Regions from separate parts of the Atlantibacter sp. MEI4A-1023 genome, predicted to be linked through region 1. Evidence: predicted binding sites of a transcription regulator. Region 1 holds the regulator's gene; the other holds the start of a gene.

Evidence for each region. The regulator LexA, encoded in region 1, represses DNA repair genes until DNA is damaged. The targets are predictions, from matches to a motif close to TNCTGTATGTACATACAGNA.
Region 2: metR (HTH-type transcriptional regulator MetR) is a predicted target of LexA. The motif match lies at 7,719-7,738, and genes of this name have one in related genera.

Annotation. Positions count from the first base shown of each region.
Region 1 is NZ_CM149568.1:4,327,054-4,343,166, forward strand. Features, by position in the region: gene zur (zinc uptake transcriptional repressor Zur) at 220-735, shown strand; gene ACVV26_RS20535 (CsbD family protein) at 807-1,016, opposite strand; gene dinF (MATE family efflux transporter DinF) at 1,240-2,574, opposite strand; gene lexA (transcriptional repressor LexA) at 2,658-3,266, opposite strand; gene ACVV26_RS20550 (diacylglycerol kinase) at 3,375-3,743, opposite strand; gene plsB (glycerol-3-phosphate 1-O-acyltransferase PlsB) at 3,876-6,305, shown strand; gene ubiA (4-hydroxybenzoate octaprenyltransferase) at 6,340-7,212, opposite strand; gene ubiC (chorismate lyase) at 7,212-7,721, opposite strand; gene malM (maltose operon protein MalM) at 7,898-8,869, opposite strand; gene ACVV26_RS20575 (maltoporin) at 8,989-10,299, opposite strand; gene malK (maltose/maltodextrin ABC transporter ATP-binding protein MalK) at 10,397-11,506, opposite strand; gene malE (maltose/maltodextrin ABC transporter substrate-binding protein MalE) at 11,876-13,066, shown strand; gene malF (maltose ABC transporter permease MalF) at 13,138-14,682, shown strand; gene malG (maltose ABC transporter permease MalG) at 14,694-15,584, shown strand; gene psiE (phosphate-starvation-inducible protein PsiE) at 15,678-16,097, opposite strand.
Region 2 is NZ_CM149568.1:4,425,591-4,441,703, forward strand. Features, by position in the region: gene ubiB (ubiquinone biosynthesis regulatory protein kinase UbiB) at 1-440, opposite strand, end outside; gene ubiJ (ubiquinone biosynthesis protein UbiJ) at 437-1,042, opposite strand; gene ubiE (bifunctional demethylmenaquinone methyltransferase/2-methoxy-6-polyprenyl-1,4-benzoquinol methylase UbiE) at 1,055-1,810, opposite strand; gene rmuC (DNA recombination protein RmuC) at 1,889-3,325, opposite strand; gene udp (uridine phosphorylase) at 3,503-4,264, opposite strand; gene ACVV26_RS21000 (dienelactone hydrolase family protein) at 4,515-5,336, shown strand; gene metE (5-methyltetrahydropteroyltriglutamate--homocysteine S-methyltransferase) at 5,391-7,652, opposite strand; gene metR (HTH-type transcriptional regulator MetR) at 7,770-8,723, shown strand; gene ACVV26_RS21015 (carboxylate/amino acid/amine transporter) at 8,611-9,510, opposite strand; gene yigL (sugar/pyridoxal phosphate phosphatase YigL) at 9,631-10,437, opposite strand; gene pldB (lysophospholipase L2) at 10,485-11,477, opposite strand; gene rhtB (homoserine/homoserine lactone efflux protein) at 11,623-12,243, shown strand; gene ACVV26_RS21035 (hypothetical protein) at 12,625-13,134, shown strand; gene ACVV26_RS21040 (Hint domain-containing protein) at 13,321-14,157, shown strand; gene ACVV26_RS21045 (amidohydrolase family protein) at 14,159-15,679, shown strand; gene rhtC (threonine export protein RhtC) at 15,760-16,113, opposite strand, start outside.

The sequences.
Region 1 (16,113 bases):
GAAAGACAGGCGTCAGAGCCCTGAAAGCGCGCCGCCTTCAGGCGGCTCATGTTCATTATTTGTAAGTCTTTAATATTTATAGATGTGGTTTTTTTCAATCGAACTGATACGTATGGATGAGCTTGCGAAAAACGAAGCGGAAGAACGATCCTGCGCACTGTCGGCGTTTTGGACGGATCATGATAAAATAAGCGTTTTACGTGACCCATGGGGATGCTGATGGATACGACGACGTCACAACATATGCTTGCCCTGGCAGAAGATCTTTGCCAGCAACGAAACGTACGCCTGACCCCGCAGCGCCTCGAAGTGTTGCGCTTAATGACGTTACAAAAAGGCGCGATTAGCGCTTACGATCTCCTGGATTTGCTGCGCGAATCCGAGCCGCAGGCTAAGCCGCCGACAGTCTATCGGGCGCTGGACTTCCTGCTGGAGCAAGGGTTTGTTCACAAGGTTGAATCAACCAACAGCTATGTTCTGTGCCATCTGTTCGATCAACCGACGCATACTTCAGCGATGTTTATTTGCGACCGCTGCGGCGTCGTCAAAGAGCAGAGCGCGCAGGGTGTAGAGAAGATCATGGATGCGTTAGCCGCCGATATGGGCTTTACGCTGCGGCATAATGTCATTGAAGCGCACGGGCTGTGCTCAGGCTGCAAAGAGGTAGAATCGTGCCGTCACCCGGAACACTGTGGTCACGACCATTCAGTTCAGGTGAAAAAACGCGGTAAGTGAAGGCGTTAATGGTACATCCTTGTACCTGGCAGGGTAGCCATGAGGGTGGCTAAGCAGAGAAACGACGGGGATTACCAGCGGTAATCGTTACGGGTTTCCCAGTCTTTTACTTCGTTCTCTGCCTGATCTTTCTCGTATCCATAACGTTCCTGGATTTTCCCTACGAGCTGATCGCGTTTACCTTCGATAACGGTCATATCGTCGTCAGTGAGTTTACCCCACTGCTCTTTCATTTTACCTTTGAACTGTTTCCAGTTACCGCCGACTTCGTCTTTATTCATGATGTAGTCCTCATCGTTCGGTTATAAACGCTAAATGTTTATCGTCCGTGTTTAACAGTTATTATCTGCTGGACGTGATAATGAGTTTAGTCGACCATTCCGACTCGTTTGAAACATTCAGAATCTTTAACCAAGCGCGAAAGATAAAAATCGGCATTAATGATACAAAAATTTTATATATCAAACAGATATTCAGAAATTAAATGAGAGTCAGCAGATGTAACTAACCATGACCCGTCTCGTTGAACCAGCTATTGCGCTGCCAGTGGCGCCGCCAGATGAGCCATAACGACAGCCCGCGCAATGCCAGAAATACCGCTACCGCCAGCCATAGCCCGTGATTACCCAGCCAGGGCAAAGCGATTAATGTCACGCCGAAACCCGCAGCCGCCACGGCCATACTGTTACGCATTTCCGCGCCACGGGTAGCGCCGATAAACATGCCGTCCAGCAGATAACACCACACGCCAACCAGCGGCAGCACAACCTGCCAGCCGAGGTAACGATCCGCTTGCTGTTGTAAAACCGGCAGCGAGGTCAGTAGCGCAACAATATGCTCGCCCCAAAGCGCATAAACCGTAGCGAACATCAGCGCCACCAGGCCCGCCTGGCGACAGGCGGCATGCCAGACTTTAATCAGTTGGTTGCTGTTACCTGCGCCGTAAGCCTGCCCGGAATGGGCTTCCACCGCATAGGCGAAACCATCCAGTGCGTAGGCGGTGAACGTCAGCAGCGTCATCAGGACGGCATTCACCGCCACCACATCGCTACCCATCCGCGCCCCTAAAATCGTGACGCTGGCGAAACAGATTTGCAGCAGCAGCGAACGCAGCATAATGTCGCGATTGAGCGCCAGTAAACGCCAGATATCGCCGCGCCAGGCAGAGAGCAGCATTGCCGGATTGATGCCCCGCAGCGTCATGACATGCCAGGCCATCAGCAATCCGACGATCAGCGTGATGTATTCCGCCGCCACCGTTGCCAGCGCAGCGCCCTGCACGTTCATATCCAGCCCCACCACCAGCCACAGGTCGAGTGCGATATTCAGCACATTGCCAACAACCAGCAGGATCACTGGCGCTCGCGCGTACTGCACCCCCAATAACCAGCCTAACAGCACCAGGTTCGCCAGCGTCGCAGGCGCGCTTAGCCAGCGGATTTCCAGAAAGCGCCGCGCCTGATGTAATACTTCTTCGCTGCCGCCTACGATATGCAACGCCAGGTTAATCAGCGGGGTCTGTAACAGCATAATCGCCACCCCGGCCAGCACCGCCAGCAGTAGCGGTTGCACCAGGGCTCGCGCCATCGCCTGCGGGTTTTTTGCACCAAATGCCTGGGCGGTTAACCCGGTGGTGCTCATTCGCAGAAACAGCAGCAGCATAAACAGAAAACTGGTGGCGGTTGCGCCAATGGCGACACCGGCTAAATAAACGGGGCTATCGAGATGGCCGATAACGGCGGTATCCACCAGGCCGAGCAGCGGCACGGTAATATTGGAGAAGATCATGGGTAGCGCCAGGCGCCACAATGCTTTATCAGCAGACGTGAAAAATGGCATGACGCAATCCGTAGCGGTAGGGAATTCTGGAAAGCAAAAAGCCGTAACGCGGCGCGCTACGGCTTCAAATCAGACAGCAGAGCTTACAGCCACTCGCCGTTGCGGATCACGCCGACAGCAAGCCCTTCGATAGAAAAGGCCTGCTGGCGCAGGTCAACAACGATTGGGGAGAATTCGCTGTTTTCCGGCAGTAACTGCACCGTGTTGCCCTGTTTGTTCAGGCGCTTAACGGTCACTTCGTCATCGATGCGCGCGACCACCACCTGGCCGTTACGTACATCCTGAGTTTTATGCACCGCGAGCAAATCGCCGTCCATAATCCCGATATCTTTCATCGACATACCGCTAACGCGCAGCAGGAAATCCGCGCTGGGCTTAAACAAGCCGGGATCGACCTGGTAATGGCCTTCGATATGCTGCTGAGCTAACAGCGGTTCGCCCGCGGCAACGCGCCCAACCAGCGGCAACCCCTCTTCCTCTTCCACCAGCAAACGCAGACCGCGCGATGCGCCAGAAACGATTTCAATCACCCCTTTACGCGCCAGGGCTTTTAAATGTTCTTCTGCAGCGTTAGGAGAACGAAAGCCCAGACGCTGTGCAATCTCCGCACGAGTGGGAGGCATGCCGGTTTGGCTGATGTGATCCCGAATGAGATCAAACACCTCTTGCTGTCTGGCCGTTAAACTTTTCATTCCGCCCCCTGGGTGCATATACAGTAATGCTGTGAGTATATACAGCTAACGGTGATTTTGAAACCACAAAATGAGCAAATATCCGCATGTTAGCGACATCTGGAAGAGTTATCGCAAATTTGACCAGAGCAATATGCCCCAGGTCATCAGCGCCAGTAAAATAGCAAACAGTACCGCCGCCGAGCCCATGTCTTTGGCGCGCCCGGAAAGCTCATGAAATTCCGGGCCGATGCGATCGACCACCGCTTCGAGGGCGCTATTAAGGATCTCAACTATCATCACCAGAATGACGGAGCCAATCAGCAACACCCGGGTAATCGGATCGACATCCAGCCAGCAGGCGATAGCAATGGCGACAATCGCCGCGACGCCCTCCTGGCGAAACGCCGCTTCGTTCTTCCAGGCGGCGCAAATGCCTTTCCAGGAGTAACCTGCTGCTTTAATTATTCGTATCAACCCGGTGGTGTTATTCGCCATGAAAGGAAACCTTTTTAAAAAACGCGCATCAATAGCAGTGAGCAACGAAACGTAAGCACCACAGAAATTCCCGGTTGTTTCTGATATTCTTGCGGTGCAATTGCATTGTTAACCAGAGGCTTTACATCGTTTATGTCCGGCTGGCCACGAATTTACTACAAATTACTTAATTTACCATTACGCGTACTGGTAAAAAGCAAATCCATTCCGGCGGATCCGTGCGCCGAACTGGGGCTCGATACCTCGCGCCCGATTATGTACGTTCTTCCGTACAACTCGAAGGCGGACTTGCTGACGCTGCGCCAACAATGTCTGGCACACGATTTGCCCGATCCGCTGGAGCCTCTCGAAATTGACGGCACTCTGCTGCCGCGCCATGTGTTTATTCACGGCGGGCCGCGGGTATTCACCTATTACACGCCGAAAGAGGAGTCGATTAAGTTATTCCACGACTATCTCGATCTGCATCGCAGCAATCCGCAACTTGATGTGCAGATGGTGCCGGTGTCGGTGATGTTCGGGCGCGCGCCGGGCCGTGAAAAAGGCGAAGTGAACCCGCCGCTGCGGATGCTGAACGGCTTGCAGAAATTTTTTGCCGTTTCCTGGTTAGGGCGCGACAGCTTTGTACGCTTTTCGCCCTCGCTGTCGCTGCGCCGCATGGCGGATGAACACGGCACCGATAAAACCATTGCCCAGAAGCTGGCGCGAGTGGCGCGTATGCACTTCGCCCGCCAGCGCCTGGCCGCCGTAGGGCCGCGTTTACCGGCGCGTCAGGACCTGTTTAATAAGCTGCTGGCCTCTAAAGCCATTGCCCGCGCGGTAGAAGACGAAGCGCGCAGCAAAAAAATCTCCCATGAAAAAGCCCAGCAAAATGCCGTGGCGTTGATGGAAGAGATTGCGGCGAACTTCTCTTACGAAACCATTCGTCTGATGGATCGCATTCTGGGCTTTACCTGGAACCGCCTCTATCAGGGCATTAATGTGCACAACGCCGAGCGGGTGCGCCAACTGGCGCATGACGGTCACGAACTGGTGTACGTTCCCTGCCACCGCAGCCATATGGACTATATGCTGCTGTCCTATGTGCTGTATCACCAGGGCCTTGTGCCGCCGCACATCGCTGCGGGTATCAACCTGAACTTCTGGCCAGCGGGCCCGATGTTCCGCCGCCTGGGCGCGTTCTTTATTCGTCGTACGTTCAAGGGCAACAAACTTTACTCCACGGTGTTCCGCGAGTATCTGGGCGAACTGTTCAGCCGCGGCTATTCGGTGGAATATTTTGTTGAAGGGGGCCGTTCCCGTACCGGTCGCCTGCTGGACCCGAAAACCGGCACCCTGTCGATGACCATCCAGGCGATGCTGCGCGGCGGCACCCGCCCTATCACGCTGGTTCCTATCTACATCGGCTATGAACACGTGATGGAAGTGGGTACTTACGCCAAAGAGCTGCGTGGCGCGACCAAAGAGAAAGAGAACTTCGCGAAGATGGTTAGCGGGCTGAGCAAGCTGCGCAACCTGGGCCAGGGCTACGTAAACTTCGGCGAACCAATGCCGTTGATGACGTACCTGAACCAGCACGTGCCCGAATGGCGCGACTCCATCGACCCGATTGAAGCGATCCGACCTGCCTGGCTGACGCCGACAGTGAATGCCATCGCCGCCGACCTGATGGTGCGCATCAACAACGCGGGCGCGGCTAATGCCATGAACCTGTGCTGTACGGCGCTGCTGGCGTCGCGTCAACGTTCGCTTACCCGCGAGCAGTTGACCGAACAGCTCGGCTGTTACTTAAGCCTGCTGCGTAACGTGCCTTATGCGCCGGATGCAACGACACCAGCCCAATCCGCCAACGAGCTGATTGAGCACGCGCTGCAAATGAACAAGTTTGAAGTCGAAAAAGACACCATCGGCGACATTATCATTCTGCCGCGCGAGCAGGCCGTGTTGATGACCTACTACCGCAACAACATCCATCATATGCTGGTGCTGCCATCGCTGCTGGCGGCCATGATCGCCCAGCATCGCCACATTACCCGTGAAGAGTTGCTGCGCCAGGTTGAAGTGCTCTACCCGATGCTGAAGGCGGAGTTGTTCCTGCGCTGGGAGAAAAGCGAGCTGGGCGCAGTGCTTGATGCGCTGGTGGATGAGCTGTTGCAGCAGCAGTTAATCGTGGAAAACGGCGAGAAATTGCAGCTTAACCCGGCCCGTTCACGTACGCTCCAGTTGCTGGCGGCAGGGGTGCGCGAAACGCTGCAACGCTACGCCATCACCTTCTGGCTGCTGAGCGCCAACCCGTCGATCAACCGCGGCACTCTGGAAAAAGAGAGCCGTACGGTGGCGCAGCGTCTATCGGTGTTGCACGGGATTAACGCGCCGGAATTCTTCGACAAAGCGGTATTCAGCACCCTGGTGTCGACACTGCGCGACGAAGGCTTTATCAGCGATACCGGCGATGCCGAACCGGCCGAGACCATGAAGGTTTACCAGCTTCTGGCAGACCTGATTACCTCGGATATTCGGTTGACTATCGAAAGCGCGGCGGCTCAGGCGAGCGACGCATAAAGACAAAACAGGCGGGAAATCCCGCCTGTTTTATTTAGAGATGTTGGTAACTGAACACCAGCCCGATAAACAACACTAAGCCCACATAGTTGTTGTTCATAAACGCCTGGAAACAGGCCGCGCGCTCGCGATGCGCAATCCGTTTTTGCTGATACGCGAACAGCCCGCCCGCAATCAGGATCGCCGCGTAAAACACCGCGCCCAGCCCGTTTAGCCAGCCCACCAGCGCCATCAGGCCCATCACCACCACCTGCAAAATACCGATAATCAGCTTGTCGTGACGACCGAACAGAATGGCCGTGGATTTGATGCCGATTTTAACGTCGTCATCACGGTCGACCATGGCGTATTGCGTATCGTAAGCCACGGCCCAGCAGATGTTAGCGATAAACAGCAGCCAACAGCTGAGCGGCACGCTTTCACTCACGGCGGCAAAGGCCATTGGGATAGACCAGCCGAACGCAGCGCCCAGCACTACCTGCGGCAGATGGGTATAGCGCTTCATAAACGGATACACCCACGCCAGCGCCAGCGCCGCTACCGACAGCAAAATGGTCATGGTGTTGAGCGTTAGCACCAGCAGGAACGACAGCAGCACCAGCCCGACAAACAAATTACGCGCTTCTTTTTCGGTTACCGCACCGCTGGGCAGCGGACGGTTGGCGGTACGTTTTACATGCCCGTCGAATTTGCGATCGGCATAATCATTCACCACGCAGCCCGCCGCACGCATCAGCCATACGCCTGCGACAAACACCGCCAGGATCCACAGCGGCGGCAGGCCTGGGGTGGCAATCCATAACGCCCATAGCGTCGGCCAAAGCAGTAACAGCGCGCCGATAGGTTTATCTGTGCGCATCAGGCGGTGATAAGCCAGCAGCTTATTTTGCTTGAGGCTCCACTCCATTATTTCTCCTCCTGGTACAACGGCGATGCAGCCAGAAATAATTCAGTCAACAGTAACGGTTTACCGGATAAACGCAGACGGGAACGGCGCCCCCATAAATTTTCGCTGCGCCCCACCTCAATATAGTCGCGCGTCAACGTTGACTGGGTAAAAAGATAGCGGCCCAGCGGGGTTCCGCCCAACTGCTGCAATGCCAGTTCCGGCCCGCACAGCGTCGACTCCGGCACCACGGTGCGGCCAATCAGCCAGGGTTCGCCATCGCCGCACAACACAATTTCGCGCAGCCAGTAGCGTGATTCCTGCGGCAGGCAGGCGCGTTCGTCATCGGGCAATTCCTGCCCGATAAAGCCTTCAAAGATAATATCGACATGCACTTTACGGCAAAACTGCTCGAAGCGTTTGGTCATCGAGTCTTCAAGCAGCAGCCAGTCGCGCAATTCGCTATCCAGCTCGGGAAGGGTATCGAAAAAGGTCAGCGCACGCAGTGACGTGAGCGCAGGATGGGACATGTGTTGCTCTCCGGAACCAGGTCTTCCGGCATTGTAGCGCAGAAAGGCAGGAAGTTGGCGGAGGAAACGTCACCAATAACGATTTAGCGCAACAAATGCGCAACAAACGCGGCGGCAAATAAAAAAAGGTGCGCCGAAGCGCACCAACCTTACAAGCATCAACAATGCGGGGTGGATCACCCCTTGCCTTTTACACTGCTGATAAACGTTGAACGGGCGGAGGTAGAACCCAGACGCTCGGCTTCATTCAGCAGTTTCAGGGCTTTGTCGATATCCCCGCTGTTAACGGCCTGCTTAATGGCCTGATTGAAATAGTTTTCCGTGTCGTTTAATACCGGCTCGCTCTTCGCGGCAGGTGCAGGTGCCGACGCAGCATGAGCCGTGGCAGGCGCAGCCACAGGTGCCGGCGCTGGCGCGGCATAGGCGGTTGCCGGCGCGGCGGTATTACCCACGGTGACCGGGCCAGGGTCCGAGGAACCGAACAGCGGTCCCACCAGAATGCTGGAGCCCGAAGACGTTTTGACTTTCAGTTTTAGCGTACCGTCCGTAGTGTGACGGGCGATCGGGTCAGGGATATCCGGTACCGCATTGCCGGTGCCTTTGGCATAAGACTTCGCCGGATCGAGTAATTGGGTGGTTTGTTGTAGGTCTTTATCGGTGGTGAACACCAGTAAATAGAGTTTCTGTTGCCCCAGCGCCGGGGTCAGCTTGATCACACCCTCAAGGCGATCGGCGGACATCACGCCCGGTTCCTGGTAGGTAAAGAAGCTGCTGGGAAAAAATGCCGCCGGGGTTAAATTCTGATCTAAAACCAGCACGTTCGGCGCAAACACCGAGGTTTGCTTATCCACTTCGCTGGTCAGGGTGATTGTCAGTTCGCCGATATTCGCCGGTACGCTGTACGCGGCAACCGGCCCGGCAATGCCCGGCGCGTTCAGCGATTGGCCGCCGGTCGCCAGGGTGGTGGTTTGGGTTTTAGACTGGTCGACTGGCGTCCATTGCAGTTGCTGCAATGACTGAGCCGGAATAGCTGGCGCAGCAGAAACGTCCTGTGGAACCAGATTCACCGCTGCGAGGGTGGTGGCCGGGAGGCTTGCCAGTAAACCCGCAGAGAGACACAACGCGATTAAACTTTTATTCATTTTCATTGTTATAACCTCAAACGTGCGGGTAAGCGGGAGCCAGGCAATAGCGCGCTCACCCAGGACAGGCATGGTCAGACAGAGGGGCTTTCGCCCCTCTTTGTTTTATGAACTCACGTGCTGTATTACCACCAGATTTCCATCTGGGCACCGAAGGTCCACTCATCGTTATCGCCACGGCTGAAGGTGCGCGCGGAAGTATCCTGATAAGCGTAACCTGCGGTGTAGCCCGCGCCGGAATCGTTGTTGGCGTAACCGAAGGACTCATCCCATTTGGCATAGGTCGCGAACACGCGGATGGCCGGACGGGACCAGATGCTGTCGCCAGCCTGCCATTGTTGCGCCAGGGTCACTTTAATCTGGTCGTTGGTGGAATCGGTGCGCTGGGACTTCACGTTGTCATAGCCCACTTCAAGCAGGGTGCTCATGATCGGGGTCCATTTGAACATCGGACGCACGCCCACGGTCCACCAACGGGTGCCGTTGTTGTTGTCCAGATCGATGTCCTGGTACATACCGACGTACATCAGGTCCCAACGGTCGCCCAGGGAGATGGCACCGTGGTCGATAAAGCGCAGCAGGTGGCCATCGTTATTCAGGCTGGCGCCTTGCGGGATGCCCTTACCGTTAGAGGTCATAGAATCCAGGCCGTACTGAACCACGAATTTGTTAAAGCCTTTCATCATGCTCTGGGTGTGCTCGGCAGTGAACAACCAACCGTCTTTGGATGCGCCAGGCTGCAGGTAGTAGTCGTCAGGAATGTTGGTGTGACCGTAGTCAACGCCCAGTTCCAGGGTACCGCCCGGGTTGATTTCCATACCGGCTAAACGCACGTCGAACACGTCGTTCGGCACTACGTTGTCATAAATACGGTTGCCGTCGGCATCGAAATCAGAGAATGCAGAGGAGCCGCCGGATTCAGAAGAACGGGTGGCCGCCAGAGAGAGTTTACCAAAGCCGAGGTCGATATTTTCCAGACCCGCGCCCGGGCCGGAGATATCCCAGTAGTAGAAGTCGATCATGTGGACGTCATGACGCTGGTAGAAGCGCTTACCTGCCCAAATGGTGGAGCCCGGCAGCGCGTCGATCAGGTTTTTACCCTGGACGTTAGCTTCACGGAAAGCCGGGCTGGTGGATTCCCAGTCATTACGTTGTGATACGGAGTACGCCACGTTAGTATCGAAATAGAAGCTCTTATCGCCCTCTTTCCACACTTCCTGACCCAGTTTGAGTTCTGCGTAGGTTTCGCATTCGTTGCCCAGACGATATTTACTTTGAGCGCCGGTAGCCTGGAAACATTCCTGCTCACCGCCGCTGCCAGTCCAGCCGATACCAGAACGGGCGTAGCCTTTAAAATCAACGGCGCCTGCCTGGGCAGACAAGATGCCTGCCATAACGGCGACCGCCAGTGGGACTTTGCGCAGAGTAATCATCATTCTATCTCCTGAGATCATTGCTTTTCTTTGTACACATCGCCTTTCAGGGTGCTACAACGCAGCGCGAAGGGTTTTGTGTTGTTTTTTTATGGAATGCTTAAACGCCGGGCTCGTGGTGCAGACGACGACAGGCCGTACCATCCTCTCGGAACAAATGGCAACGCTCTGGCGGCAAGCCGATGGCGAATGTGGCACCCTCTTCTACCAACACCACGTCAGACTGGCGGTAGACCAGGTTCTGACGAATGGCCGGAATTTGGATATGAATTTGCGTTTCGTGGCCGAGCTGCTCGACCACCTGGACCTCGCCTTCCAGCGTGACGTCGGCAATTTCACTGGGCAGCAAATGTTCCGGGCGAATGCCCAGCGACATATTGGTCCCCACCTGCACGCCTGCGCTGTCTACCGGCAGCCAGATTTGCTGGCGGTTCGGTAACTCCACCTGCACCTGGTCGATGGCGGTGGCGGTGACTTTCACCGGTAAGAAATTCATCTTCGGCGAGCCGATAAACCCCGCAACGAAGCGGTCTGCCGGGTAGTGATACAGCTCAAGCGGCTTACCCACCTGGGCGACGCGCCCGGCGTCCAGTACCACGATTTTGTCGGCGAGGGTCATGGCTTCGACCTGGTCGTGAGTGACGTAAATCATGGTGCGCTTCAGGCGCTTATGCAGACGGGAGATTTCGATACGCATCTGCACGCGCAGCGCGGCATCAAGGTTGGAGAGCGGCTCATCAAGCAGAAACACGCGTGGTTCCGCCACCAGGGTACGGCCAATCGCCACACGCTGGCGCTGGCCGCCGGACAACGCTTTCGGACGGCGATCCAACAGGTGCGCCAGTTGCAGCGTCTCCGCAACCTGGTTCACCCGCTGGTTAATGACCTCTTTCTTCGCCCCGGCCAGCTTCAGGCCGAAAGACATGTTTTCAGCCACCGACAGATGCGGATAAAGCGCATAAGACTGAAACACCATGCCCACGCCGCGCTCGGCGGGCGGCACATCGTTAACGCGTTTATCGCCAATCAATAAATCGCCGCTGGTTACTGTTTCCAGCCCGGCAATCATTCGCAGCAATGTCGATTTACCGCAGCCCGATGGTCCGACGAACACCACGAACTCACCTTCAGTGATATCAAGGTTGATATCCTTTGATACCACCACATCGCCCCAGGCTTTCGTTACATTACGCAGCTGAACGCTTGCCATCCCCTTCTCCCTCAACAACTTTTTGCAATACCGCAGAACGTCTGTATTGCCCGACTATCCGTCATTAGCTGTGTGGATGAATCCTCCACCCCCGCGCTTTTTGATGGGGGAGGAGACGGGAGGATGAGAGAAGCAGGTCTGCCACCGCAGGCACAGCTCGCCGGGGAAAATCGTGATCGTGGCGTCAAAAAAGCGGGGTTTTTTGTGTGCGCCAGCCCACATAACCCGCGCTTATGCAACGTAGATCACACAAGTCAGCCCAGGGGCGTAGCGTAAAGGAGGATGAGAAGCGCTTGCCAGATGCGCAGACTAAGCAGGGTAAAGCCACTACGTGTATCCACGTGCACATCACCAAAAAGGATGGGACATATGAAACTCAACACTGGCGCACGCATCCTCGCGTTGTCTGCACTGACAACGATGATGTTCTCCGCCTCTGCTCTCGCCAAGATAGAAGAAGGCAAACTGGTAATCTGGATCAACGGTGATAAAGGCTATAACGGCCTTGCCGAAGTGGGTAAGAAGTTCGAAAAAGACACCGGCATTAAAGTGACCGTTGAGCATCCGGATAAACTGGAAGAGAAATATCCGCAGGTTGCAGCCACCGGTGACGGCCCGGATATCATTTTCTGGGCGCATGACCGTTTCGGGGGTTACGCGCAGTCTGGCTTACTGGCTGAGATCACGCCGGACAAAGCCTTCCAGGACAAACTGGTTCCTTTCGCCTGGGACGCGGTGCGTTATGACGGCAAGCTGATCGCGTATCCGGTCGCGGTTGAATCCCTGTCGCTTATCTACAACAAAGATTTAGTCCCTAACCCGCCGAAAACCTGGGAAGAGATCCCGGCATTAGATAAAGAACTCAAGGCCAAAGGTAAGAGCGCCCTGATGTTCAACCTGCAAGAACCGTACTTCACCTGGCCGCTGATTGCGGCAGACGGCGGGTACGCGTTTAAATTCGCTAACGGCAAATATGATGTGAAAGATGTCGGCGTGGACAGCGCAGGCGCGAAAGCGGGCCTGACTTTCCTGGTCGATATGATCAAAAACAAACAGATGAACGCCGATACCGATTACTCCATCGCAGAAGCCGCCTTTAACAAAGGCGAAACCGCCATGACCATCAACGGTCCGTGGGCGTGGACCAACATCGATAAGAGCAAAATCAACTACGGCGTCGCACAGCTGCCGACCTTCAAAGGCAAGCCGTCGAAACCGTTCGTTGGGGTACTGAGCGCCGGTATCAACGCCGCCAGCCCGAACAAAGAACTGGCGAAAGAGTTCCTGGAAAACTACCTGCTGACTGACGAAGGTCTGGCGGCAGTGAACAAGGATAAACCGCTGGGCGCCGTGGCGCTGAAATCCTACCAGGATCAGTTGGCGAAAGATCCGCGCATCGCCGCCACCATGGCGAACGCTGAGACAGGCGAAATCATGCCGAACATCCCGCAGATGTCCGCCTTCTGGTATGCCGTTCGTACTGCGGTTATCAACGCCGTTAGCGGTCGTCAGACTGTAGATGAAGCGATGAAAGACGCACAGGGCCGTATCGCCAAGTAAGAAGCAATCGCGGGTGGCCCTGCGCCGCCCGCGTTGATTTGCCGATAAAATACGTTGTAAAAGGAAACCCCATGGATGTAGTTAAAAAGAGACCCTGGTGGCAAAGCGATAAGCTGAAGTGGTCAGCCGTCGCCCTGCTCGGCCTGATGGTGGGTTATCTTGTGGTATTGATGTATGCCCAGGGGGAATATCTGTTCGCCATCGTGACGCTGATCTTAAGCTCCGTTGGCCTGTACATCTTCGCTAACCGCCGCGCTTACGCATGGCGCTACGTTTACCCTGGCCTCGCCGGCATGGGGCTGTTTGTACTGTTCCCGCTGATCTGCACCATCGCTATCGCGTTTACCAACTACAGCAGCACCAACCAGCTCACGTTCGAGCGCGCGCAGCAAGTGTTAATGGACCGCCAGTACCAGGCGGGGAAAACCTTCAGCTTCGGCCTTTACCCGGATAACGAAAAATGGCGGCTCGCGCTCACCGATGGCGAAAGCGGCAAAAACTACGTCTCCGACGCCTTTACCTTTGGCGGCGAGCAGACCCTGAAACTGAATGAAGCCGACGCGCTGCCGAGCGGTGAACGTGCCACGCTGCGCATCATTACCCAAAACCGTCAGGCGCTGACCCAGATCACCGCCGAACTGCCGGATGAAAGCCAACTGGTGATGAGTTCATTACGCCAGTTCTCGGGCACACGCCCGCTGTACACGCTGGCGAAAGACGGCAAACTGACCAACAACCAAAGCGGCGCGGTATACGCACCGAATGCCGATGTGGGCTTCTATCAGGCATTAAACGCCGATGGCAGTTGGGGCAGCGAAAAACTCAGTCCTGGCTACACGGTGACCACCGGCTGGGACAACTTTATGCGCGTCTTTACCGACGAAGGCATTCAAAAACCGTTCTTTGCCATCTTTGTCTGGACGGTGGTGTTCTCGGTGTTGACGGTGGTACTGACCGTGGCAGTGGGCATGGTGTTGGCCTGCGTAGTTCAGTGGGAAGCGCTGAAAGGCAAAGCGATTTACCGGGTACTGTTGATCCTGCCTTACGCGGTGCCGTCGTTTATCTCGATTCTGATTTTCAAAGGGTTGTTCAACCAGAGCTTCGGTGAAATCAACATGATGCTCAGCGCGGTATTCGGCATCCGCCCCGCCTGGTTTACCGACCCTACCACCGCCCGCGCCATGATTATCATTGTGAACACCTGGCTGGGTTATCCGTACATGATGATCCTGTGCATGGGGCTGCTGAAGGCGATTCCCGACGATCTCTATGAAGCGTCGGCGATGGATGGCGCTACGCCGTTCCAGAATTTCTTTAAAATCACGTTCCCGCTGCTGCTCAAGCCGCTAACGCCGTTAATGATCGCCAGCTTTGCGTTCAACTTTAATAACTTCGTGCTGATCCTGCTGCTAACCAACGGCGGACCGGACCGTCTCGGCACCACCACACCGGCAGGCTATACCGATTTGTTAGTGAGTTACACCTACCGCATCGCCTTTGAAGGCGGCGGCGGTCAGGATTTCGGCCTCGCAGCCGCTATCGCCACGCTGATCTTCCTGCTGGTGGGCGCGCTCGCGATTGTTAACCTCAAAGCCACGCGCATCAAGTTTGATTAAGGAGACGACACATGGCTATGGTTCAACCGAAATCTCAAAAGCTGCGTCTGTTTATCACGCACTTGTTACTGCTGATGTTTATCGCCGCCATTATGTTCCCGCTGTTGATGGTGGTGGCGATCTCGCTGCGCTCGGGCAACTTCGCCACCGGCAGCCTGATCCCGGAGCAAATCTCCTGGGAACACTGGAAGCTGGCGCTGGGCTTTAGCGTGGTTCATGCCAACGGCAGCGTCACGCCGCCGCCGTTCCCGGTCCTGCTGTGGCTGTGGAACTCGGTGAAAATTGCGGGCATTACTGCGGTTGGCATAGTGGCGCTTTCCACCACTTGCGCCTACGCTTTTGCCCGTATGCGTTTCCCTGGCAAGGCTACCTTGCTGAAAGGCATGCTGATTTTCCAGATGTTCCCGGCGGTACTGTCGCTGGTGGCGCTGTATGCGTTGTTCGATCGCCTCGGCCAGTACATTCCGTTTATCGGTCTGAATACCCACGGCGGGGTGATTTTCGCTTACCTCGGCGGTATTGCGCTGCACGTCTGGACGATCAAAGGCTATTTCGAAACCATCGACGGTTCGCTGGAAGAAGCCGCCGCGCTGGATGGCGCAACGCCGTGGCAGGCGTTCCGCTTAGTATTGTTGCCGCTGTCGGTGCCGATTCTGGCGGTGGTATTTATTCTGTCGTTTATCGCCGCCATTACCGAAGTGCCGGTGGCGTCGCTGCTGTTGCGTGATGTAAATAGCTACACCCTGGCCGTGGGCATGCAGCAATACCTCAACCCGCAAAACTACCTGTGGGGCGACTTTGCTGCGGCTGCGGTACTTTCCGCTATCCCGATCACCCTGGTTTTCCTGCTGGCCCAGCGCTGGCTGGTCAGCGGGCTGACGGCGGGGGGCGTGAAAGGCTAAGTTTCATCGTTATATGCCACTGTTATTATCCTCAATTGCCGTTGTGATTTTCCTTATCTGTGACTCCCTTCGGCGGCCTTCGGGCCGCCATTTTTATTCGCGTTTCAGCCGTTTTGAGTTGCACAGCCACAGCGTGATCACTAACAGCAGGATCGCGCCGGAATAGATCAGCACGTCCATCGGCAATTTATGATCGACGATGATCAACCGCACAATGGCGGTGATGCCGATGTAGATGAAATAGCGCAGCGGGAAGTGGTAGCCGGACTGAAAATACTTCACGATCAGGGCGATGAATTCGAAATAGAGGAAGTAAACCACCAGCCCTTCCACCAGCTCATACTTGCTGGCCTGAATGGGTGAGAAGAGCACATCGGCCAGATGCAGGGTCTCTTTACCGAGAAAGATAACCAGGATCAGGCCCAGGCTGAGTAAGCCAAGATTCAGCACCGTTTGCAGGATGGAAGAGACCCATTCCCCGCGCGCGCGCGACGAAGCGGATAGCGTGGACATAACAGCGTCCTCATCT
Region 2 (16,113 bases), 99 kb from region 1:
CCGTTCTCTTTCAGCTTTGCCGTATGCACCTGGGCAATGGACGCCGATGCAAGGGGGTTGATGTCGAACTCATCGAACCAGGTTTCCACCGGAATATCGCCCATCGACTTTTCAATTTGGCGCTTCGCCAGCACGCCGTCAAAGGGCGCAACGCGATCCTGCAACATAGCAAGCTGGTCGGCGATTTGCGGTGGGAACAGGTCACGGCGGGTAGACAGCATCTGACCAAACTTAATCCACACCGGGCCGAGTTCCTGAAGCGCCAGACGCAGCCGTTGGCCTAACTCTTTGTCGCCATGACGGTTGGGCATCCAGAACAGGGTGCGCCGCCATAAGCGCAGCGGCAATGTGATGCGGATCCTCGGTATGAGCTCGTCCAGCCCATAGCTTAAGAAAGTACGAATGATGAAGTACAGGCGCCGAATTTCACCTGGCGTCATTTGGCCTCCAGCGTTTCTAAACGACCAATAAGCGCATCGAGCGAGCGCGCAAGTGCATCAGTTTCTTCAGCAAACCAGGCGACTTCCAGCGGACCGGGGGCCATGCGCCACTCTTCCGTCACCGCTTCTGCAAGATAGCGCTGATTGCGTTCAACGCCTTTTTTCACAAAGCGTGCGCCGGTGCGTAAGAATTTGCCCAGCCCTTCTGCGGCGATATCGCCAATATAGGGCGCAAGCAGTTCAGCCGGGTCGAACTCTGCCAAATCCATCAGGGATACCAGATTCTGTACCACCTGGATATCACCTTCGACTTCCAGATCGCCACGGCGGATCAGCGCAGTCAACTGCTGGCGGTTGCGCAGTTCCGGCAATACGGAGAGACGCGTTGTCACCGAACAGTCGGTCTCGCCTTCCCATTGCCCCAGCACATCAACCTGCTGTTCGCTGAAGATCAATACCAGCGGGGTAGAGAATTCGCGGAGGGCAATACGCAACACCTTTCCCTGCAACCGCTGACGTGCAGATTTAAGCGCCCGATCCTGATACAAAAAAGCGTTTAACGCCCCTTCGATACCGGCGGTAATAAGCGGTGTTATTGGCATCCGCGGCCTCCCTTAAAACTTATAACCACGATGAAGCGCGACAATACCCGCGGTCATATTGAAATATTCGACGTTATCGAAACCGGCATCCGCCATCATCGCTTTCAGCGTGTCCTGGTTTGGATGCATACGGATAGATTCCGCCAGATAGCGGTAACTTTCCGCGTCCTGCGCCACCAGCTCGCCGATGCGCGGCAGCACGTGAAATGAGTAAGCGTCATAGGCTTTGCTTAACGGGTCGATAACCGGTTTGGAAAACTCCAGCACCAGCAGGCGGCCACCGGGCTTCAACACGCGATACATGGAGCGCAGCGCTTTGTCTTTGTCGGTGACGTTGCGCAGGCCAAACGAGATGGTGATGCAATCAAAGGTATTATCCGGGAACGGCAGCGCTTCCGCGTTGGCCTGAACGTATTCAACGTTGCCCACCACGCCGATATTACGCAGTTTTTCACGGCCCATTTTCAGCATCGAGTCGTTGATATCCGCCAGCACCACCGTACCGGTTTCGCCCACCAGACGGGAAAACTTCGCCGTCAGATCGCCAGTCCCTCCCGCCAGATCCAACACCTTCTGTCCACGGCGCACACCGCTGCAATCAATAGTAAAGCGCTTCCATAAGCGATGGATCCCGAACGACATCAGGTCATTCATAACGTCATATTTCGCTGCAACAGAATGGAAAACCTGCGCCACCATATCCGCCTTCTGCGCTTTCGCTACGGTCTGAAAGCCAAAGTGCGTTGTGTCCTGTGAATCATCAACCATTTCGGAGCCTGCTATTGATAAAAAATGTTCGTGAAGTGTAACAGATTGGGCGCGATTGCCCTATGTTTCAAGCCTGTTTTAACAATCGTTACCGGTGCGCTGAACAGGCGGAATCGGCCCTGGCGCGTTGTTTTGCGAATAGTTTTTCGGCTCATCGTCAATGCTGCGCAAACGAAACTCTTCGTCATCCAGACGCGCTTGTTCCACCATTTCCGGATTAATCTCGCGCTTTACTTCCACGCCAAGCGTGCGAAACGCGTCAGCCTGCGCCAGCAGGTTTCCACGTCCGGAGCTGAGCTTTTTCATGGCCTGCCGGTAGTTTTCCTGCGCTTTATCCAGCCCCTGCCCGACGGCGGACATATCATCAACAAACAGCCGCATTTTGTCGTACAGCTTTGCGGCGCGTTCGGCAATTTGCTGGGCGTTCTGGTTTTGATGCTCGTACCGCCACAGGTTGGCAATGGTGCGTAACGCCACCAGCAAAGTGGTGGGGCTGACCAGCATGATGTTACTTTTCAGTGCTTCGCTGATCAGTTCCGGTTGCCGGTCGATAGCCAGTAAAAATGCGGGCTCGACGGGAATAAACATTAAGACATAATCCAGCGACCGCAAGCCGGGAAGCTGTTGGTAATCTTTACGACTGAGTAAGCGAATATGGCTGCGAATGGCTGCGATGTGCTCATTCAGCGCCAGTTCACGTTGGTATTCATCTTCAGCGTTGAAGTAACGCTCGTAGGCCACCAGCGTCATCTTGGCATCTACCACCACGTCTTTGTCCTGGGGGAGACGCACAATCACGTCCGGCTGCATACGGCTGCGATCGTCTAACTGAATATTGACCTGGGTTTGATACTCATACCCTTCGCGTAAACCGGATGCTTCCAGTACCCGCGTCAGCACCACTTCACCCCAGTTGCCCTGGGTTTTATTGTCGCCTTTCAGCGCCCGGGTCAGGTTAATCGCCTCCTGGGCCATTTGCGCGTTGAGCTGCTGTAAATTGCGGATTTCATGGGTCAGCGTGTGGCGTTCACGCGCTTCCTGGCCGAAGCTGTCCTGCACCTGGCGGCGAAAACCATCAAGTTGTTCGCGCAGGGGGGTGAGCAGCCCGTTCAGGCTCTGGCGGTTTTGCTCCTCCACCTGGCGATGGCTGCGGTCAAAAATGCGGTTTGCGAGGTTTTCGAACTGCTCACTGAGGCGCTGCTCGCTGCTCATCATCTGGCGCAGTTTGTCGTCGTTATGCTGACGCGTGGTTTCAAGCAGCGTGGTGACTTCGCGCAGATCGGCTTCGAGCGAGCTTTTGATATCCCTCAGGGTGCGCAGTTCGCCGTTAAGCAATTCGCACTCTTCGCGCCAGTGCTCGTACGCCTGTTTCGTCGCGCTTAACTCGCTGAACACATCGCGCTGCTCCGCCAGCAGATCAGCCTGACGCTGCGATGCCCGCAGGCTTGCGCCCAGCCAGCCGAGCAACACGCCCGCCAGCGCAACCGCCGCCATCAGTAACAGAGAGAAATCCATAATGCCTCCCGCATTAACCCCACCTGAGCAAAATGGGATTGTGCTGGATAAATGTCCAGTTTTAAAGGCATTTACTGCGAGGCCTCGCGCAAAAGATTAAAAACAAGGCGCGCCAGTGAAGGGAAAACCGGCGGGACAGGCGCCAGCCCAACAGAAATGCAGGGCTGGCGAAGTACGTTAGATCAGGCGGCGCGCGGCCTCAACCACGATTTTCACTGCGTGGCTTTCGGTCTGTTTCATAGTTTGCGCGTTCGGAATTTCCTGCTGGGTGCGGTTAACGATAACCCCGGCAACCATCCCTGCACGCAGCCCCTGGCTGGAGCACATGGTCAGCAGCGTTGCCGATTCCATCTCATAGTTCATTACGCCCATCTGTTGCCACTCTTCCATCGAGCCTTTGTAGCGGCTAACAACGCGGCCAGAGAAAGTGTCGTAACGCTCCTGGCCTGGGTAGAAGGTGTCGGAAGAGGCGGTGACGCCGATGTGTGTGGTAGCGCCCACGGCTTTCGCCGCTTCTACCAGCGCGGTGGTGCAGGCGAAATCCGCTACCGCCGGGTATTCCATCGGCGCGAAATGCAGGCTTGCGCCATCAAGGCGGACGGACGCCGTCGTTACCAGCACATCGCCAACGTTGATATGCGGCTGGATTGCGCCAGTGGTTCCCACGCGCAGGAAAGTACGGATGCCCAGCTGTGCCAGTTCTTCAACAGCGATGGAGGTAGACGGGCCACCGATACCGGTAGAGCAGACGATAACCGGTTTGCCGTCCAGCTCTGCGCGCCAGGAGGTGAATTCGCGGTGTGATGCCAGCTTAACCGGCTTATCCATCAGCGCGGCGATCTTTTCCACTCGTTCCGGGTCGCCAGGTACGATGGCAAGCGTTGCGCCCTGCAGGTCGTTTTTTGTAAGGCCGAGGTGAAAAACATCAGACGTAGACATAAATGACTCCTCTTTGGGTCGGTTTGTCAGAAGCTGCAAAAGGGTACTTTACAGAAGCTGCCAAGGTAATTTCGTGACTCAATTCACTTGCATGGAATTCGCTTGCATAACATTTCCATAAAATAGTGACAATGATCACATAAAAAACCCTTCCCGGTGACGATCACAGGAACGGGTTTTACGTGTACGAATTTTCGACTCGCAGGCTATAGTTAGGTTTGCGCTAAAAAAATGGTTACGGAGCCTGGCCATGACAAAACAAAACACAACAGACAACCCTTCAGGATTTGCTTCCGCCGCTTCACCTGTCGCTTCAACGGTAGTACATACCGCCGAAGATGCCATCCATTGTGGCGAAACTTCAATTCCAAGCCAGGGCGAAAACATGCCGGCCTGGTATGCCCGCCCGGAAAATGCCGACCAACCTTTACCGGTGGTTATCGTGGTGCAGGAGATTTTCGGCGTCCACGAACATATTCGCGATATCTGCCGCCGCCTGGCCCATGGAGGCTACCTGGCCGTCGCGCCGGAACTCTATTTCCGCCAGGGAGATCCGGCGGAATATGACGATATCCCGTCGCTGTTCAGCGGCCTGGTCAGCAAAGTGCCCGACGCTCAGGTGCTGGCGGATCTCGATCATGTGGCGAACTGGGCTTCCCGTCAGGGCGGTGACCCGCATCGTCTGATGATGACCGGTTTCTGCTGGGGCGGACGCATCACGTGGCTATACGCCGCGCATAACCCGCAGCTAAAAGCCGCTGTGGCGTGGTATGGCAAATTGCTGGGTGATAAAACGCTCAACTCGCCAAAACATCCGGTGGATATCGCCGTGGATCTTAACGCGCCGGTGCTGGGTCTGTACGGGGCTCAGGACACGGGCATTTCACTGGAAAGCGTGGAGACGATGCGCCAGGCGCTGCGCGCTGCGAATGCTAACGCAGAAATCGTGGTTTATCCCGAAGCCGGCCACGCGTTTAACGCTGATTATCGCCCGAGCTATCATGCGGAATCTGCCGCAGACGGCTGGCAGAGAATGCTGGAGTGGTTTAGCCGTTACGGCACTAAAAAGTAACGGCCAGTTTGCATCAAAAGTTAAACCCGCTCCTGTTCAGGAGCGGGTTTTTTATTACGCGCTACGCAGGTTCTGCGCCGCTTTGACCATGTTCGCCAGCGCCTGGCGGGTTTCCGGCCAGCCGCGCGTTTTCAAGCCGCAATCCGGGTTAACCCACAAACGCTGCGCCGGAATACGCTGCGCCGCTTTTTGCAGCAGCGCCTCAATCCATTCCACATCCGGCACGTTCGGCGAGTGGATGTCGTACACGCCCGGGCCGATTTCATTCGGGTATTCGAACTCTTCAAAGGATTCCAGCAGCTCCATATCCGACCGTGAGGTTTCGATAGTGATCACATCTGCATCCAGCGCGGCAATGGAATCCATGATGTCATTGAACTCGCAGTAACACATATGGGTGTGGATCTGGGTATCATCGCGTACCACGGCGGCGTTCAGGCGGAACGCTTCCACGCCCCACGCCAGATAGGCCTGCCAGTCGGCGCGACGCAGCGGCAGCCCTTCGCGCAGTGCCGGTTCGTCAATCTGGATAATGCCAATCCCGGCGGCTTCCAGGTCGGCCACTTCATCGCGCAGCGCCAGCGCAATCTGCTTAGCGATGGTTTCGCGGCTGACGTCTTCACGCGGGAACGACCAGCAAAGGATCGTCACCGGGCCAGTCAACATGCCTTTAACCGGCTTGTCGGTCAGGGACTGCGCGTACTTCGCCCACTCCACGGTAATCGGCTCAGGACGGCTGATATCACCAATCACCACTGGCGGCTTCACGCAGCGTGAACCGTAGCTCTGCACCCAACCGTTTTGGGTAAATACGAAGCCGTCCAGGTGCTCGCCGAAGTATTCCACCATGTCGTTACGTTCCGCTTCTCCGTGAACCAGCACGTCAAGGCCGAGGCGCTCCTGCTCAACAATCGCCTGCTTGATGTGTTCGGCAATGCCGGTGCGATAGTTGCTGGCGTCCAGATTCCCTTTTTTGAAGTCCAGGCGCAGGCCGCGGATCTCGGTGGTTTGCGGGAATGAACCGATAGTAGTGGTCGGCCATGCCGGAAGATTAAACCGCGCGCGCTGTGCTTCGGCACGTACCGGGTAGGCGCTGGCACGCTGGCTATCCTGCGCGGTAATTGCCGCCAGACGCTCGCACACCGCCGGGTTGTGTACACGGGCAGAGTGGCGACGCGCCTGAATCGGGGCGCTCCATTGGGCAATTTTAGCCGTATCGCCGGTTTTCAGGGCGTCGCGCAGTAGCGCCAGTTCTTCACATTTTTGCAGGGCGAAGGCGAACCAGCTTTTTACTTCCGTATCCAGACGGGTTTCCACGCTCAGATCGATTGGGCTGTGCAGCAGGGAGCAGGAGGATGCCACCCATACGGCGCGTTTACCGACGATGTCTTTAATCTGCCCATATTTTTCCGTCAGATCGGCACGCCAGACGTTACGACCGTTAATCACACCCGCAGACAGCAGCCACTCGGACGGCAAACGCTGATGCAGTTCTGCCACGTCGTCTTTGCCTTGCACCAAATCAACGTGCAGGCCCTGCACCGGCAGTGCGGCGATGGTATCCAGATTCGGCGTGACGCCTTCAAAATAGGTGGTCAGCAGCAGTTTGCTATTGCCCTGCAACGCGTCATAAGCCGGTTTGTAGGCGTCCAGCCACGCTTGCGGGAGTTCCAGCACCAGCGCCGGTTCGTCAATCTGTACCCACTCGATGCCGCGTTTTGCCAGTTCCGCCAGCACCTGCTGGTAAACCGGCAGGATGTCATTGAGCAGCGACAGGCGGTCAAACTGTTGGCCTTTCACTTTGCCCAACCACAGATAGGTGATCGGCCCCAGCAGTACCGGTTTAATGTGGTGGCCCAGCGCCAGCGCTTCGTCCACTTCATCCAGTAACTGGGTCCAGGTCAGTTTGAACTGCTGGCCTTTAACAAATTCCGGCACCATATAGTGATAGTTAGTATTAAACCATTTGGTCATTTCCGCTGCCGCTGCTGGTTCACCGGTTGGCGCGCGGCCACGGCCAATGCGGAACAGGGTATCGATATCCACGGAGCCGTCTTTATTCCGGTGGCGCGCTGGCACGTTGCCCAGCAGCAGGCTGGTCGTCAGAACATGATCGTACCAGGCGAAATCGCCCACCGGCAGCAGGTCCACGCCTGCCGCTTTTTGCTGATCCCAGTGGCGGGCACGCAGCTCGCGCCCCACCGCCAGTAATTCTTCACGGGTGCTGTTGCCCGCCCAGTAACTTTCTTGCGCTTTTTTCAATTCGCGACGCAGGCCAACGCGAGGGAAACCGAGGGTGTGATTGTAGATTGTCATTGTCTGCCTCTTAGGGAATTCTAGGTATTTAGCCGTCCAGATGTTTACACATCCATAATCAGCAGTTACTGTATATTCCTCAAGCGCAAATTCCTCATGGCAAAGTGAAGGACTTTCATGATCGAAATTAAACACCTTAAGACCCTGCTGGCCCTGCAGAACTGCGGTTCACTCGCCGCTGCGGCCGCCACGCTGCATCAGACGCAGTCTGCTCTCTCTCATCAGTTCAGCGATCTGGAGCAGCGCCTCGGGTTTAAGCTATTCGTTCGTAAAAGCCAGCCGCTGCGCTTTACCCCGCAGGGCGAGATTCTGCTGCAACTGGCAACTCAGGTGCTACCGCAAATCAGCCGGGCGCTACAGGAGTGCAATGAACCGCAGCAGTCCCAGTTGCGGATTGCGATTGAGTGCCACAGCTGTATTCAGTGGCTGACCCCGGCGCTGGAGAATTTCCGCAAGCAGTGGCCGCTGGTAGAGATGGATTTCAAATCGGGCGTCACGTTCGACCCACAGCCTGCGCTTCAGCAGAGCGAGCTGGACGTGGTATTAACGTCCGACATTTTGCCGCGCAGCGGTCTGCACTATTCGCCGATGTTTGATTTTGAAGTGCGTCTGGTGCTGGCGACCGATCATCCGCTGGCCAGCAAACCGCGCATCACGCCAGAAGACTTCTCCGGGGAAACGCTGCTGATTTACCCGGTGCAGCGCCAGCGCCTGGACGTGTGGCGTCATTTTCTGGAGCCTGCTGGCGTCAGCCCGTCGCTGAAAAGCGTTGATAACACGCTGCTGTTGATTCAGATGGTGTCGGCGCGGATGGGTATCGCCGCGCTGCCGCACTGGGTAGTGGAGAGTTTTGAACGCCAGGGCCTGGTCGTGACCAAAACCCTGGGTGAAGGATTGTGGAGCCGGCTGTACGCCGCTGTGCGCGATGGCGAGCAGCGTCAGCCGGTTATCGATGCGTTTATTCGCTCTGCGCGGAACCACGCATGCGATCATCTGCCGTTTGTGAAGAGCGCGGCGCGACCCAGCGTCGATGGACCCACAGCGAAGCCATTATCACCGACCCACCAATAATAAAACTCGGCCAGTGGGGTTGCTCTTGCCAGATGGCGAGGTTAACCAGCAGCCCCGCCGGGACATGCACGTTGTTCATGATCCCTAACGTACCGGCATCCACCTGCGTTGCCCCGTAGTTCCACATAAAGTAGCCCAGCCCGGACGCCACAACGCCCAGCCAGATCAGTACACTCCATTGCAGCGTGGTGCCAGGCAGTTTGTTTGGATTGCCTAACGCCAGCCAGGCCACGCCCGCCACCACAAACGCGCCGAGATAAAACCACGAGAACGCGTTGTGCTGCGGCATCGGATGCACTTCCATCAGTCGCTTGTAGCCAACCATCCCGATAGCAAAGCTGATGTTCGCCAGTTGCACCAGCAGCAACCCAAACCAGAAATGCTCGCTGAGCTGATCGTAACGAATAATCGCCGCGCCAATCACCGCCAGCAGCGCGCTGAACGCGTAGCCCCAGCGCAATGGGCGGCGGCTGAGCAGGTCGTAAATCAGCGTGATATACAACGGCGTCAGGACGGTAAACAGCAAGAACTCGGAGACCGTCAGGTAAAGATAAGCGCGGAAGCTGAACAGGTACATCACGCCCAGTTGAAGCGCGCCCACCAGCATATACAGCGCGATAACTTTCGGTTTCAGGCCCTTAAAACGCAGGAACGGCAAAAACACCAGCGCCGCCAGCCCAACGCGCATCAGCACAGAAAAATAGCTGTCGACATGCCCGGCAAGGTATTCGCCAATCAGGCTAAAAGAAAACGCCCACAGAATGGTGGTGATAATGAGTAGCGGCACAATGTTTCCCCGGGAATACCCGTTTCCAGCAGAAAACCGCATTGTAGCGAGAGTGAACGATATGAGCTTGGGTATTTGGTTGACGAGTGGTTAAATATAAACCACTCGTCACTTTGTCGCTTAGGCTTCGTTAAGGAATAAACGGCGTAGATAGTGCGGGACCGCATTGTCGGCGTTAGTGCCAATCACTTCCAGCGTCGGCAGCAGATCTTTCAGGCGCTGGTGCGCGTTAGCCATAATGCAGCCTTTGCCTGCCATCGACAGCATCTCCGCATCGTTCATCCCGTCGCCAAACGCGATGCACTCTTTCAGGGAATAGCCGATCGCTTTAGATACCGCCTCCAGCGCATGGCCTTTGGAAACGCCGCCCGCCATAACCTCCAGGCAGGTTAAGGTAGAGAAACTGACGTTAACCCTGTCGCCCCAGCGCGCATTAATCGCCTGCTCCAGCGGCAGCAATTTCTTGTGATCGTCACAGGTGAAGAACACTTTGCTGATGCCTTCCGGCTCCAGCACGCCCGGCTCAAATAGGGTGTATTTAAAAACGGCTTCGCGGAAATATTTCATTTCGTCCGGGCGGTGGCGGTTCATAAACCAGTCGTCATTACGGTAAACGTTGGTCACGATATCGGGGTTGGTATGCACCACGCCAAACAGATCGGCGGCGATATCGCGATCCAGGTTATGGCTGAACACCAGCTTACCGTCGGTATCATGCACCCGCGCGCCGTTTGAGGTGATCATGTAGGCCTTGATTTCAAGGTTGTCGCGGATTTGGGCCACGTCCACATGGTGACGCCCCGTCGCAAACACAAAGTTAATGCCGCGAGCCGTCAGCAATTTCAGCGTCTCTTTCGCAAAAGGAGACAGGGTGTGGTCAGGGGATAAAAGGGTACCGTCTAAATCAGACGCAACGACCTGATACATAAAAATAATAACCTCTGGTTGGTAACAGGCGGCCTGACCGCCAGTAGTTAATTATGCGCATCGAAAAAGTCGACGATGGCATTAAGCGCCTCGGCGCGCATAGCGTCCTTTTCAAACAGGATCTCATGGTACGCACCGTTAATGACGAAAGGTTTACCCCCCCAACAGGGGTGGCCCGCCGCGGCCCGAATTTCACAGAAGCGATCGTGCATGCGGTTATCCACCACACGTTCTTCTTCTGCCTGGAGGAGCAATGTCGGCGTGGTCATCGCAGTGGCCCCTGCTAAAACCTGCTCTCCGGCAAGGATGCCTTCTCTTACCCAATGATACGTCGGCCCGCCTACGCGCAACGTTGGTTCATCGGCGTAAAAACGCAAGTTGCGGCGATAGCGTTGCCGGCTGTGGGTTAACACGTTAATCGCAAACGGCAACGCGCGCCAGCGGCCAGTGCCAATAGCATAGCCTTCCCGGATACGCTGGTGCCCTTCCGCCCAGTCGAGGATTTGACGCACCATCCAGTCGGGCAAGCGCAGCACAATCCCAAACATCGGGGCGCAAAACGCGATGGCGTCAAATGCGTCCGGGCGGCGTTCTAAAAACAGCGCGGAGATCGCGCCGCCCATGGAATGGGCTAATACATAGCGCTTACGCCACGGACCATCCTTGATTTCCTGTTCCCAGAACAGCTCCAGATCGTCGACATAATCGCTAAAACGCACCACGTGCCCACGATGGGTATCGGACAACATTCGCCCCGAACGCCCCTGACCGCGGTGATCGATGATTAATACATCATAGCCGCAATGGAACAGATCCCATGCCAGCTCGGCGTATTTCACATAGCTTTCGATGCGGCCAGGGCAAATCACCACTACCCGATCATGACTGGCTGCGCGGAAACGCACAAAGCGCACCGCCACGCCGTCCACGCCGGTAAATTCATCTTCTTCGCGCTGCTGCCAGAACGCCGTGAGCGGCCCCATAGTAAAAGCGGCGAACGCTTTTTCCCGGGAATACCATCCATTTTTGTGCTCAATCATGGGATGCCCTGCCCTGACGTTACGGAGTGAATGCGTATGAAAAATGCGGCTTCCTGCTTTGTTTGCGATGCCAGCGAGTCGGCTACTTGAAAGATAGAAGGTATAGCGTATTGTGACATAAAAGCGCTTATTCAGGGAGTTCCCCATGTCGTTCGAATGGTGGTGTACCTATTTGCTCACCACAATCATCCTCAGCCTTTCTCCTGGTTCCGGGGCCATCAACACCATGAGTACGGCGATGAGCCACGGCTATCGCGGTGCAGTTGCGTCTATTACTGGCTTGCAGCTCGGTCTGGCGATTCATATTGTACTGGTAGGGGTGGGTCTCGGCGCGCTGTTTTCCCGTTCATTAATGGCTTTTGAGATTTTAAAATGGGCGGGCGCTGCGTATCTCATCTGGCTGGGTATTCAGCAGTGGCGGGCCGCAGGAGCGATTGATTTGCACACCCTGGCGCAAAGCCAGCCGCGCCGCAAACTGTTTCAGCGCGCGGTATTTGTTAATTTAACCAACCCGAAAAGCATCGTGTTTCTTGCCGCGCTGTTTCCGCAATTTATCGTGCCTCATCAACCGCAGACCGTGCAGTATGCGATCCTCGGCGTGACGACCATTATTGTGGACGTGATTGTGATGATTGGTTATGCCACGCTCGCCACCCGCATCGCGTTGTGGATCAAAGGGCCGAAGCAGATGAAAGCGCTGAACAGAGTATTTGGATCGCTGTTTATGCTGGTGGGCGCGCTACTGGCCAGCGCGCGCCATGCCTGATAGTAATTCAGGGATAATATAATCCCTGAATTAAATCGTTATATCTCTTATTAAACTGTTTTCTGAGCGGGGAAAGGATTTTCATTCCAGTTAATGTTTATACATGCCCGACGCCACAATAGTTTATCTATTTTCTTTAACGTCCACGTTTAGTGAAAAACAATCATCCCAGCCTAATAATTAACGCCATTTCATTCACTTCGGAAATAAAAATAAGTGTGATGCGCTTCATGATATAAAAATTTGATTTGTTATTTTAAGTCACATGATCTGATGGTTTTACTAAAAGCCATTCGTGAAGACGAGCCATTATATATTTCTCTCAATTCAGGCAGGTGAGCGCCATGACGTTAATTAAAAATTCACTGAAAGAAAGTAATATTGATCTTAATAATATACGCAATTGCCCTAACCATATTTTACGCATCCTCCCCTCTTCTCCAGTGCAAAAAAAATACGCAGGAAATCGAACAGGGATATCAGGCCTTACGGTTAACTCTCCATGAAACAGAAGCCCCGAAGCCCTTCTATTTTTACGATTATATCAACATTGATGATTTTTCATGGCAACGAGGCGATGACATTATCCATCTGAATATTTACGCCTCGCTTCTGGAAGAGAAATGCCAGATTAATTTTGTTGCTCATTTTTTTAATGCGTTAACTTCTGAGCGCTATACTTCGATTGAACTGGTCTCATCGGCAAGCACGGATCGTTTTACATCGACTAATGAAATCTCGCTACAGAAAATCCATGATATTACTGATATTGAAAATCTCACTCTTGTCGCTGAATGTCAAATAGTAGATTACCTGGGTCGTACTGTTCAACTGCATATGATGAAAGAGATAACAATCAAGCAGCCAGATCTCGATTTTGGCTCATATTAATTAGCACCTGTTTATACCCATATTTATCCTAAAAAAGAGGATTCGACTATTATTTTTGGCACCAACAGGGCCCCCTACCTCCCTGTAACCTATCATCGCGATGAGAACAATATCGTTATCTCGCTTCGTCGATTACCCGAACAGTCAGGCGACTGCGATTATGTTTGTAATTTTGACAGTAAGCATATGCTGGATTACTACCCCATCCTGGCAATACCAGCAAAAGGTATTATTCGACTAGGCCGCAGCGTAATAATCGATCCTATAGTAAAAAATAAAAAGGCAATAATTGAAAGAATTAGCGTAGGCGGCGTTGCCATCATCCCCCATGATAAATTCTTACCAGAAGTCATCGACAATGGGACCCTTCAATACGAACTTGATACCGACTGGGGCATATATTTAAAACAAGCGGGTGATTTAAAGCCTCAGACCTATAATTTCACGCTGAGTTTTGATATCGAGTACCATCTCCCGGCCGGAAGTCTCCAAACCGTTACTTTTAAACTCACCAGCAAGACGAAGGAACGAATCAGGACCGGAACAGTTATCCAGGAACCTATTTTACCGTTGAAAATTATGTGGGGATGTCTGGCAGAATCGACAGTAATCACACTCTCTGATGGTCAATGCAAACCTATTAATGCTCTTTGCATTGGCGATCGAGTTTTGAGTGGTATTAACAAAAAATTTGCTACCGTAAGTAATATCTGGAAGGGAGCGGAAGATAAGCTGTTTTTAATCACGGCTGAAGATGGTAGCCAACTTGAAGCGACCGCCAGCCATCCGTTATATGTGCGGAGCGAAAACCCTATCAAGTTGAAACGCGTCAAGGATATCAATGCCAATGATTGTATAGCGACGTCAAGCCAGCAGGGTATCGCCTGGCATCGTGTCGAGTTAATCCAGCCTCTCACATGCAGCAGCACTGTTTACAACCTGTCACTGGATAATGATGAGGGATTCTATGCTAACGGTATTCTTGTCGGCGATATGAACGCGCAAAACGCGGAGGACATTTAATATGAAAGGTGCGGCCACTTATGACGAGTATTTAGCGCTTATCAAGAGCATTAAAGATCAAGACCGGAAAAGCTGGTTTAACCAAACAGAAGCTAAACTGACGCAGGGAGAAGAAAAGCTCAATGCGTATATGAAAAAGAAAAGAGATGAACTGATTGGTAACAGGAAATATATTTACGACGCTTACTCGCCTTCATTGAAGTTTCATTACGCTAAAAATGACATCATGTACAATGCGTTGTTTGAGATATTTAAAAGAATGCCTCAGGGAGGGAATTTACATATTCATACTGGCGCAACCTGGGATAACGATAAATTTACTAAGATGCTTGCAGATGTTCCTAACGTGTATGTGTACTGGGATCCTGATGCTGGGTTAAAACCGTTATATCCAAATGGAAAGCTTTATTATTTAAAAAAAGCACCTACTAATCCAAATTTTTATAATTACAGCAAGATCGCTAAAAGCAATTATCCCGTATTCATGCATTCTAAGAAGATGCTGACGTTTATTGATCCGCGCATAGATGATATAGAGTACATTTGGGATGGTTTTAATGATTATTTTATTGCAGTTTCCTCAGTCCTCAAAGTGAAAGATGTATATAAAAAATATTATGTCGCCGCGTTTAAGCATCAGTATGAACATGGAAATGATTATATTGAAATTAGGACGGGTGTTCCTGCTCTGGTAGATAGCAACGACGCGGAAATTACGGCTACTGAACCGTCAAAATCAGCCTATACTGCCGAGCCACCGGAGGCCCTCACGTTATTGAAAGCCGCATACCGCGAAGCGAAAAATTCGGGGTGCCCTGACTTAAAAGTTAAAGCCATTGTCGCGCCGAGCCGACGCACCAGTAAAGATCCTGATAGCGACATCACGGAAGCGATGGCCATTCTGAAGTGCATCCCCGAATGGCAAAGCAAATTAAAAGATGATGATGGCACTGAGTTTATCATTGGCTTTGACGTAGTCAGTGAAAAAGATATAAATCACAGAACCCAGGATTATGCCAAAAAAATTATCGACATGAGAAGCCCTGTTAACTTTTACTTCCATGACGGCGAAAGCAATTGGGTTGATAATGATAATATCCACTCGGCATGGGCATTAGGGACCCAACGCATCGGGCATGGGATTAACCTCTATAACTTCCCAACGTTATTGGGAAAAATTCGCGATGAGAAAATCCGTCTGGAAATCTGTCCTGTCAGCAATCAAATTCTGCGTTACACCAAAGATCTGCGAATTCACCCTATCGCTCAGTTTATGCAGCAAGGTGTAAAATGCGTGATTTGCTCTGACGATCCGCAGATATTCGAAACCGCAGGTATATATTATGATCTTTGGGAGGTTTATCACGGGGCCATGATTGATCTCAGCGACGTTAAAGAGCTTATTAAAAACTCCTATACCTATAGCGGTATGACTGCAGTTGAAAAATCACAAAAATTAGCAGACTGGGAGAAAAAATGGGAGAAATATATTAACGAGATACAACCGCTCATATCGCTATAACAACGCAGCGTTGATAACGCGCTCAGTAAACAAAACGCCTGACACATCGTATCAGGCATTTTTTATAGTTGAAACGCAGCTTAACGCGAAATAATCAAATGCAGCCCAAAGCCGGCAAACAGCGCGCCGGCTACGCCGTCGATCCATTTCGCCATTCTCTGGTAACCGCGACGCATCGCAGGTAGTGCGAAAAGGCTGGCTACCAGGGTAAACCAGGCAAAGGTTTCCAGAGCGATCAGCAGGAAAATGCCCAAGCGTTCACTGCTGCCGACGTTATCGCCGACGAACAGCGAGAATACGCTGCCGAAATAGATAATCGCTTTCGGGTTCGCCAGGTTAGTCAGCAAGCCTTTCAGGAAGCTGCGTCCGCCGCGCGCCAGTTCAACATTCGGTTCGTGCGCAGGGGCGTCGCTTTTCTTCAGTGCGCCGCGCAG